DNA from 3 places in the Paenibacillus sp. TSM33 genome. Region 3 is predicted to be linked to each of the others. Evidence: predicted binding sites of a transcription regulator. Region 3 holds the regulator's gene; each other region holds the start of a gene.
The links. Region 3 encodes Rex, which represses fermentation and respiration genes when NADH is low (regulators of the CRP and FNR family bind a similar motif). Its sites were predicted from a motif close to TTGTGAAATATTTCACAA; they were not measured.
Positions count from the first base shown of each region.

Region 1: the regulator Rex is predicted to act here: its motif matches at 1,802-1,819, upstream of adhE (bifunctional acetaldehyde-CoA/alcohol dehydrogenase).
Region 2: the regulator Rex is predicted to act here: its motif matches at 1,267-1,284, upstream of ACN6NF_RS00965 (phosphoketolase family protein).

Region 1 covers NZ_JBLZXB010000017.1:642,497-645,788, reverse strand. The annotation lists gene ACN6NF_RS14935 (hypothetical protein) at 1-61, opposite strand, end outside; partial or broken gene ACN6NF_RS14930 (dioxygenase family protein) at 442-876, shown strand; gene ACN6NF_RS14925 (Crp/Fnr family transcriptional regulator) at 919-1,635, opposite strand; gene adhE (bifunctional acetaldehyde-CoA/alcohol dehydrogenase) at 1,895-3,292, shown strand, end outside.
Region 2 covers NZ_JBLZXB010000003.1:47,600-50,891, forward strand. The annotation lists gene ACN6NF_RS00955 (glycosyltransferase) at 1-71, opposite strand, end outside; gene ACN6NF_RS00960 (GntR family transcriptional regulator) at 388-1,110, shown strand; gene ACN6NF_RS00965 (phosphoketolase family protein) at 1,414-3,292, shown strand, end outside.
Region 3 covers NZ_JBLZXB010000017.1:485,184-488,475, reverse strand. The annotation lists gene dinG (ATP-dependent DNA helicase DinG) at 1-1,861, shown strand, start outside; gene ACN6NF_RS14100 (redox-sensing transcriptional repressor Rex) at 1,889-2,542, shown strand; gene ACN6NF_RS14095 (amidohydrolase) at 2,529-3,292, shown strand, end outside.

The DNA of each region.
Region 1 (3,292 bases), 160 kb from region 3:
TGGAGGGAAATTTGCCTGCTCTTACCCAATCTGTGAGCAAATCCATAGGTGTACCAGTCATATCACTGAGTTGGCGGGTATGAGTAGAAGGATGCTTCCACAAATAGTTAGAACAGCGGTCAAAGAATATATTTTCTTCTTGAAGACAAGTATTACACAGGTTTCTAAGATTTTGACGGAAAACGGAACCGCATTTTGGGCAATTCGAAGTATGTATCTCCATAGAAACCAGTCCTTTGTATCGGAATATAGTAATATTTTTAAATTTATTAGTTACATATTACTATGACTTTATACCTACATCAATCTTTATTTAAAGAATAGTTGATCTTTCAGTATATGCTGGCATCTATATTGACATTACTCTATTACTTATGCACTATTACTTACATAAAGTTGCTATATGAATAAAATAAATAGTATACGATTAGGGGATTTTTAATGATACCATCTTTATTTTTAGCCCACGGATCACCTATGCTTGCTATTGAACAGACGGACTATACTGCATTTTTAGAACAGTTGGGGAAAAGCCTTCACCCTAAGGCGATAGTAGTTATCTTTACAACTCATTGGGAAACGCAAGTGTTAACGATTAGTTCAATGGATGAGATTACGATACAATTTATGATTTTGGAGGTTTAGTGGTGTGACTGTCCATAATCTGCGCATTGTCAATTGGGGAGAAACGATAACGGAGCCTTGGGCAATTGATTTTGATGACTGGATTATCGAAAAAGTGCAAAACCGAGATATAGGGGCTTTGGATCACTATGAAAGCGAAGCGCTCGCCAGGCCGTACCTAGAGCAGAACACTTTGTACCGTTGTTTATTGCAATGGGGAGTGGAATAAAATTAGGGAGTGTTATAAGCTAATAATGGCTTACAGCACTCCCTTTTACATTAAAAAACAATTTATTATATCCGGCAAATCTCACGTGGGCACAATTCACAATGACATACACCTTGCAGCATTTCCAAATCCTTGACAACAATCATACCATTATCGTATTCGACTGCATTTTTCTTACGCAGATCACTGAGCATCCGATTTACACTTTCCCGGGTAGCACCGATCATATTTGATAAGTCAGTATGAGTAATCTTTTTATGAATCAGAATGTAGTCGCCGTGAGGCTCACCATAAGTGTTGCATAGTCGGATGAGTGTGGAACAGAGAGCGCCAGGCTTGCCGTACATCATCAAATCGCGGAACTTGGTCTGAGTAATGCGGTGATGCGATCCCATCCATTTCATAAAGTCAATCGCAAAATCACAATGCTGGCAAATAAGCAGCTCCAAATCTGTATGATCGATTACGCCAATATCACTGTCCTCCAGAACCTCAGCAGAAAAGGAATGTTTGGTGCCGAAGAAAGGATCAGCTTGACCCACAAGATCGCCGCTTTGATACATATATAGAATAAGTTCCTTACCCTCATCCGTTGTTTTGGTCACTTTTACGCGTCCACGCTTAATATAAAACAGCTTATCCGCTGTATCTCCTTCCCAGAACAGATGCGAACTTTCTGGCATGACTCGATCTTTCATCATCACTTGCAGCCGGTTGAAGCTGGCCTCCGAGAAGCAACAGGTGTTGCCGCGGGCTTCCATTACATTTGTAGGGTTTCTCATCGTCCATTTCCCCTTTGTATCCTATGTTATTTTATCTGCAACTTGATCAATTCAAATTCATTATATACCTGTGCAATGCGTTTTTGGGGCAAGAAGAGGGGGTAAAAGTGGCAGAATTCCAAACTTTGTGATTTAATTCACTTCATAAAATAAAATTTTAAATAGATTGTGAAAAAAATCACAAAATATCTTGGAAAGCTGTGTTACGATCAGTGCGTGAACAAGAGATAGTACACGAGATAACAGGAGGATGAGGGAAATGGCTGTTAAAAACGAGGTTATCCAAAAAGAGCAAAGCGCAGAGCAGTATATTCAAACGCTGATTGACCGGGCGAACCGGGCACAGCAAGCTTTCATGAGTATGAATCAGGAGCAGATTGACGAAATCGTACAAGCTATGGCACTCGCAGGGATGGATAAGCACATGCACCTCGCGAAGTTGGCTGTTGAAGAAACAGGACGCGGTGTGTACGAGGACAAAATCACCAAAAACATGTTTGCAACAGAATATGTCTACCATAGCATCAAAAATGAGAAAACCGTCGGTGTCATTGAAGACAATGACTTTGATAGTTTTCAAAAGATAGCCGAACCCGTTGGTATTATCATGGGGATTACTCCAGTAACAAACCCGACTTCGACTACGATGTTCAAAGCGTTAATTGCCATTAAAACACGTAACCCAATCATTTTCGGCTTTCATCCATCTGCTCAATCGTGTAGTGCGGAAGCAGCCCGCGTCTTGCTTGAAGCAGCTGTTAAACATGGTGCTCCAGCGGATTGTATTCAATGGATTGAAGCACCTTCGATGGATAAAACAAATGTACTGATGAACCACCCTGATGTAGCGTTGATTTTGGCAACTGGTGGATCAGGCATGGTTAAGGCAGCTTATAGCTGTGGTAAACCTGCACTTGGCGTAGGTCCTGGTAACGTACCTTGCTTTATTGAAAAAACAGCCGATATCAAACAGGCCGTGAACGATCTTATCCTTTCTAAATCTTTTGATAACGGTATGATTTGTGCTTCGGAACAAGCCGTAATTATTGAAGAGCCTATCTTCGAGCAAGTGAAGAAATTGATGATTGCTAATGGTTGCTACTTTGTAAATAAAGAAGAGGCAGCTAAGCTCACTCAAGGAGCTATGAATGTAGAAAAATGTGCAGTGAACCCGGCCATCGTCGGACAGTCTGCTGTAAAAATCGCTGAAATGAGCGGCATTACAGTACCGGCAGGAACAAAAATTCTGGTCGCTGAAATTGAAGGAGTAGGAACCAAATTCCCATTATCTGCGGAAAAATTGAGTCCGGTATTGGCTTGCTACAAAGTAAAAAATGCAGAGCAAGGTATCCAACGTGCTGCTGAAGTCGTAGAGTTCGGCGGTATGGGTCACTCGTCAGCTATCCATTCTCAAGATGAGGATGTTATTGCTCGCTTCGCAGACCGTTTGCAAACAGGACGTATCATTGTAAATGCACCTTCCACACATGGCGCAATCGGTGATATTTACAACACCAACCTACCTTCGTTGACACTTGGTTGCGGTTCGTACGGTCGTAACTCGACTTCGTCGAACGTATCTGCAGTTAACTTGATTAATGTGAAAAGGGTGGCGAAACGGACGGTGAATATGCAATGGTTCAAAGTACCTTCCAAA
Region 2 (3,292 bases), on a different contig from region 3:
GAAGCGAGTGTGAGCAACAACTGCTGGGCGCGATTATAGGTTGGAATGATGACGCTGTAGCGGATAGCCAATGTGATCTCCCCCCCCACCATTCTAATTAGAGAACCTTTGAACGAGATAAATAATAACAATGTATTCAAGGATTTTAGCCTGGTCTAGTCAAATACCCCCCTGAAGGTGCGAAACAGGCTTGGTTCTATCGGATGTTAGGTCGGGTTCTGTATTTTTGGCTGTTTTGCAGATATGTTCAGTGGTGTGATGTATATGTCATGGCAGCATTATGCATAAGAATGTAAAGTAAAAGGGACACAAACAAACATGAGATGAAATGGGCATGTTTATGGTAAACTATATGGAGTTATAGAAGACCTGAAAGAGGAGTACTATATGACACAATTTGTCTATAAGCAAATTATTGACGATCTTAAAATGAAAATTTTCGCTGGAAAGTTTGCAGATATGAGATTGCCAGATGAACGTAGTCTTAGTGAGACTTACCAGGTTAGTCGTAGTTCCATTAAACGTGCTCTGACTAAAATGGAGAGTGTCGGAATTATTTTCAAAAAACAAGGTTCCGGGACATTTATTAATCCCTTATACATAAGAAATGAATCTATCTTTAACTACGAAGGCTCTAATCTAGGGGTTACTGATAATTTTCAAATGCATGGCAAAAAGCCAAAAATCAAAGTATTGAGTTTTGAGGTCATTCCACCGACAGAAGAACTACAGCGCGATTTGTTCTTGGACACTCATGATTTTGTTTATAAAATCGTTCGGTTGCGTCTGTTTGATGATGATCCATTTATGATCGAAACGGGCTATATCCCCATTAAAATTGTCCAGGATTTAAATCAGACGATTATTGAGGGTTCCATTTTTAATTATTTGGAGGACTCGCGGAACCTGGCTGTCACCAAATCTTTCTTATCCATTTTTGCAGAACCGTCTCAAAAAAATGACCAAAAGCTGCTGCAATTGAAAGAAAATGAACCCGTAGGCATTATGGAGGGTGTTTTCTTTTTGGATAACGGTACCCCATTTGAATTTTCGCATATGCGATTTCACTACAAATATTTGAAATTTAATACCTTTGTATCGGTACACTAACGAAAAGACTGGAGAATTCTCCGGTCTTTTTTTATGGTTTTGAAAAAGAATTAAAGCCTGCGAACTCTTCGTTTATCACGAATTTTATTTGTTTATCTTTCTATATATTTTAATGTAAGGGCTTTTTTACTGTCTTTTTAATTTATATTTCATAGTATGTTCAAAATTTCACAAAATTGGACCGTATCACTTGTGAAAAAGGTTGAATTAATTTAGCGTAGCGTTATGATGTACATGTAGATGAAATTTACGGAAATAAATTACAAACAATATTACAAACCAAATTACTAGGGAGTGGACACCATGGCCTTATCACCCGTGTTAGCAGAATACTCATCTCAAACATATTTGAAAAAACTGGATGCATACTGGCGTGCAACCAACTACATTTCAGTAGGTCAGCTTTATTTAAAAGACAATCCTTTGTTGAGAGAACCTTTGAAAGATTCGGATGTAAAGGTGAAGCCTATTGGACACTGGGGCACGATTCCAGGCCAAAACTTTATTTATGCTCATCTTAATCGTGTTATTAATAAATATGATTTGAACATGCTTTACATTGAAGGTCCTGGTCACGGCGGCCAGGTTATGGTTTCAAATTCATATCTTGATGGAAGCTACACTGAAATCTATCCACAAATCACTCAAGATATCCCAGGCATGAAGAAACTGTTCAAACAATTTTCGTTCCCTGGCGGTATTGCTTCGCATGCTGCTCCTGAAACACCTGGATCTATCCATGAAGGTGGAGAGCTGGGCTATTCCCTTTCTCATGGTGTAGGTGCTATTTTAGATAATCCGAATCTGATTTCGGCTGTTGTTATTGGGGATGGTGAAGCCGAAACGGGACCATTAGCCGCTTCGTGGTTCTCTAACAGATTTATCAATCCAATCACGGATGGCGCAGTGCTTCCAATCTTACACTTAAATGGCTTCAAAATTAGTAACCCAACGATTATGTCTCGCCAATCGAAAGAAGAGTTAACCTCGTTCTTTAAAGGTTTAGGTTGGGAACCTTTTTTTGTTGAAGGTGAAGACCCTGATCACATGCATCCAGAAATGGCGAAAGTATTGGATACTGCCATCGAGAAGATCGAAGCTATCCAGAAGAATGCGCGTGAAAATAATGACCTTACTCGTCCGGCGTGGCCAGTACTTATCTTCCGTTCACCTAAAGGCTGGACGGGTCCAAAGGAATGGGACGGAGTGCCGAATACAAATTCGTTCCGTGCCCATCAGGTTCCAATTCCGGTTGATCAAAAAAATATGCAGCACGCACCTGCCTTATTAGAATGGCTGAATAGCTATAGACCAGAGGAATTGTTCGACGAAAACGGTCGTTTAAAAGCTGAGATTGCTGAAATTCTGCCTACAGGCGATAAACGAATGGGAATGAACCCTGTTGCGAATGCGGGTAACCTTATTAAAGACTTGAAATTGCCAGATTTCCGTAACTATGCGCTGGATAACTCCACGCCTGGTAAAGTGATTGCGCAAGATATGTCGGTTTTGGGAAAATACGTTAAAGATGTGGTTGTATTAAATGAAGAGAATCGCAATTTCAGAATCTTCGGACCTGACGAAACGATGTCTAACCGCTTGGCTCCTGTTTTTGAAGTAACCAAACGCCAATGGATGGATCAAATTATTGAGCCTAATGATGAATTCTTGTCATCTTATGGTCGTGTCATTGATTCCCAATTGTCTGAACACCAAGCTGAAGGATTGCTGGAAGGTTACGTGTTAACAGGTCGTCATGGTTTCTTTGCAAGTTACGAAGCCTTCCTGCGTGTGGTTGACTCGATGATCACTCAACACTTCAAATGGCTGCGTAAAGCAACGGACCAAGGATGGCGTGCAGATATCCCATCATTGAATGTTGTAGCTACTTCAACGGTCTTCCAACAGGATCATAATGGGTATACACACCAAGATCCAGGCTTGTTGGGACATTTGGCTGATAAGAAACCAGAATTTATTCGTGAGTATCTGCCAGCTGACGCCAACTCTCTGCTAGCTGTTTTTGACACCATTTTAAATGACCGTCAAAAGATCAATCTGGTTGTTTCGTCCAAACACCCACGTCCACAATGGTTCTCTGCTGATGAAGCGAAAGAATTGGTAGACAAAGGATTGAAGATTATTGACTGGGCAAGTACAGATCAAGGTGGAGAGCCTGATA
Region 3 (3,292 bases):
GTTCCGTGCTGCCATCTTTAAGGGACGGGGGCATTATTTGTGTCTGCGTAAGTTTGAACATAAAATAAACAGAAGAGACTTCGCGACACCAAAGGAAGACTTGATTACAGCGGCTCAAATGATTGTCTGGCTGACTCTGACAGAAACCGGTGATGATGAGGAACTAAACCTGAGCAACCGTGGAGGGGATTTTTGGGAAACGGTAGCTAGTGATTCCGAGTCCTGTCTTGGTCGTTCTTGTCCATGGTTCCGCAAATGCTACTATCATCGTGCACGTCATGAAGCAGGAACAGCGGATGTGGTTATAACGAATCACTCCAAGCTGTTCACCGACGTCAAAGCAAGTCATCAACTGCTGCCTAGCTATGAACACTTGGTGATTGATGAGGCACATCATCTAGAGGAAGTAGCTGGTAAGCACCTGGGCATGCATATGAAATATTTCACACTCGTGCATACGCTGACTCGATTGTTCAAGGACAGCAAGAATGGGCAATTGCCTTCGTTACGTCAGCAGTTGGCAAAGTCGGGGCATGAGAAGTCGACGGAATGGGCCTCGGTCATTGATCAGTTGTACCCACTTGTGTTAGAGGTTAAGGAAACTTGGGACTTACTAAGTGATAAGCTGTTTGGCATGTTGCCGGAGCGAACTGATGCTACACCAGGTGAAACGGGGCAATTTTCTTCGCGTCTCAAACCGTCAGCCAAGCCTGCAAAGTGGGATCAGGCGGCGGCATTGGAAAATCAGCTTTATGTAACATTGAGCGAAATTTTGCGCAAGGGCGACAAGCTGATGCTGGATGTCAAGGAAGAACATGACGATTATGCGGCGGATAGTCTCATTACAGATATCACGGGTCTGCTTAAGGATTTGGCGGGGATTAGGGAAAATTTGCGCTTCTTTATACGACTCGATGATGAAACAACCGTATATTGGCTTGAAGCGAGTGGACAATTCCGTAGTAAATCATTGCAATTTTATGCGGTGCCCGTCGATGTGAGCCGCCAGTTGAAAGAAATGTTTTTTGACAAAAAAAGAAGTATTATTCTGACATCTGCTACTTTATCGGTAGATAAATCGTTTCAGTACATGACCGATCAACTCGGTTTGCAGGAGGCCGCAGATCAAGGACGATTAATGACGTCACAGCTCCCATCACCCTTTAATTATAGGGATCAGGTGTTGCTGGTCATTCCGCGAGATTTTCCGAGTGTGAAGGGCAGTGTAGGAGATGCACATTTTGTAGAGATGCTCGTTAGCTCTCTAGGAGCGACTGCCCAGGCGACGCGGGGGAGAATGCTCGTTCTGTTTACTTCCTATCGGATGCTCCGGCAAGTGTATGAGCCGCTCAAAGAGGCGTTAGCGTCCAGCGATATTACCGTGTTAGGACAAGGTGTGGACAGTGGGAGTCGCAGCAAGCTAACCCGCCGTTTTCAGGAAGCCAAAGCTTCTGTATTGCTTGGAACCAGTAGCTTTTGGGAAGGCGTCGATATTCCAGGGAAGGCTTTGACTTGTCTGGCCATCGTTCGCTTGCCGTTTCAACCGCCCAATCACCCGTTACTGGAGGCCAAAAGCGAGTTGCTCCAGCAGCAGAAGAAGAATCCATTTATGAAGCTGTCTGTACCACAAGCAGTTATTCGCTTCAAGCAGGGATTTGGGCGATTGGTACGTACAGCGAGCGACCACGGAGTCGTCATCGTTTACGATACGCGTGTGATCGAATCCTATTACGGAAAGCACTTTTTGTACTCGTTACCGGGACCAAAAATGGAGCATATGCCATCGGAGCAAATGGTGCCTCGCATCGCCGAATGGCTCCAATCCGCCCCGGAGACAGAGGCACAACGGACGGACACCTAAAGTCCGTTACAATTAGGGGGAGCAAGTATGAAATCAGATAAAATTTCAGAGGCTGTGGTACGGAGATTACCCGTATATTTACGTTATCTGAATGCACTGCACAAACGGGAGGTGGCTACGGTCTCTTCTCAAGAGCTGGGGCAGAGGTTAGATTTGAACCCGGCCCAAATTCGTAAAGATCTTGCTTATTTTGGCGATTTTGGTCGGAAGGGCATCGGTTACGATGTTTCTTATCTAATTGAGAAAATACGCCATATCCTGAAAATCGACCAGCAAATTAACGTAGTATTGGTCGGAGCGGGTAATCTGGGTCAAGCCCTATCGAACTATAATGCTTATTTAAAAGACAATATGAAGATTGTGGCGGTATTTGATGCGTTCCCGGATAAGGTTGGGACCAGAATCAATACCTTGGTCGTACAGCCGATGGATGAACTGGAAGCGACTGTGAAAGAAAAAAATATCCGAATCGGGATTATTACTGTTCCTGATTTTGAGGCACAACATGTAGCTGATAGGCTCATTGAGAGTGGAATTGGAGCGATTTTAAACTTTGCACCTATCATTCTCAAGGCACCAGCTAACATTCGGATACATGCCACAGACTTTACAACTGATTTGCTTAGCCTCGCTTATTATCTGGAGGACGGAAAGGAAGAAGTACAATATGACAGTGAATAAATGGATGATTAAAAACGGTTCTTTTGCCGTCAATGGACCCGAAGCTGGGGTAATTCATGGTTTTATGATTGTGGAGGATAGCCGTATTACTTACATTGGCGAGACTTTGCCTGCGGGTGAGGAAGAGACAGAAGCAATCGACGGTAAGGGGTTATTGTTTTTGCCTGGTCTGATCAATACTCATGGCCATGCGGCGATGTCTCTGCTGCGAGGGTATGGAGATGACTTGGCACTTCAAGTGTGGCTTCAGGAAAAAATGTGGCCTATGGAAGCCAAGTTTACATCTACAGATGTGTACTGGGGAACATCCTTGTCAGTGCTGGAAATGCTGAAAGGTGGAACTACGACTTTCCTGGACATGTACGATCATATGGATGAGGTGGCTCGTGTAGCTGAAGAGTCGGGTATTCGTGCAAGTCTGATGCGTGGAGCCATTGGACTCTGTTCAGAAGAAGAACAGCGGATCAAGCTGGCTGAGGCCGTGACTTTTGCGCGTAACTGGCATGGAAAAGCAGACGGTCGTATTACAACGATGATGTCTCCGCATGCACCATACACATGCCCGCCTGCGTTTATTGAGAAATTTGTTCAAGCAGCACATGATCTCGACTTACCATTGCATACGCACATGTCCGAGACGATCGCCGAAGTTGAACAAAACGTACGCGACTATGGTTTGCGTCCAGTTGCACACTTGGATAAGCTTGGCTTTTTCTCCCGTCCTTCACTGGTTGCCCATGGCGTTCACTT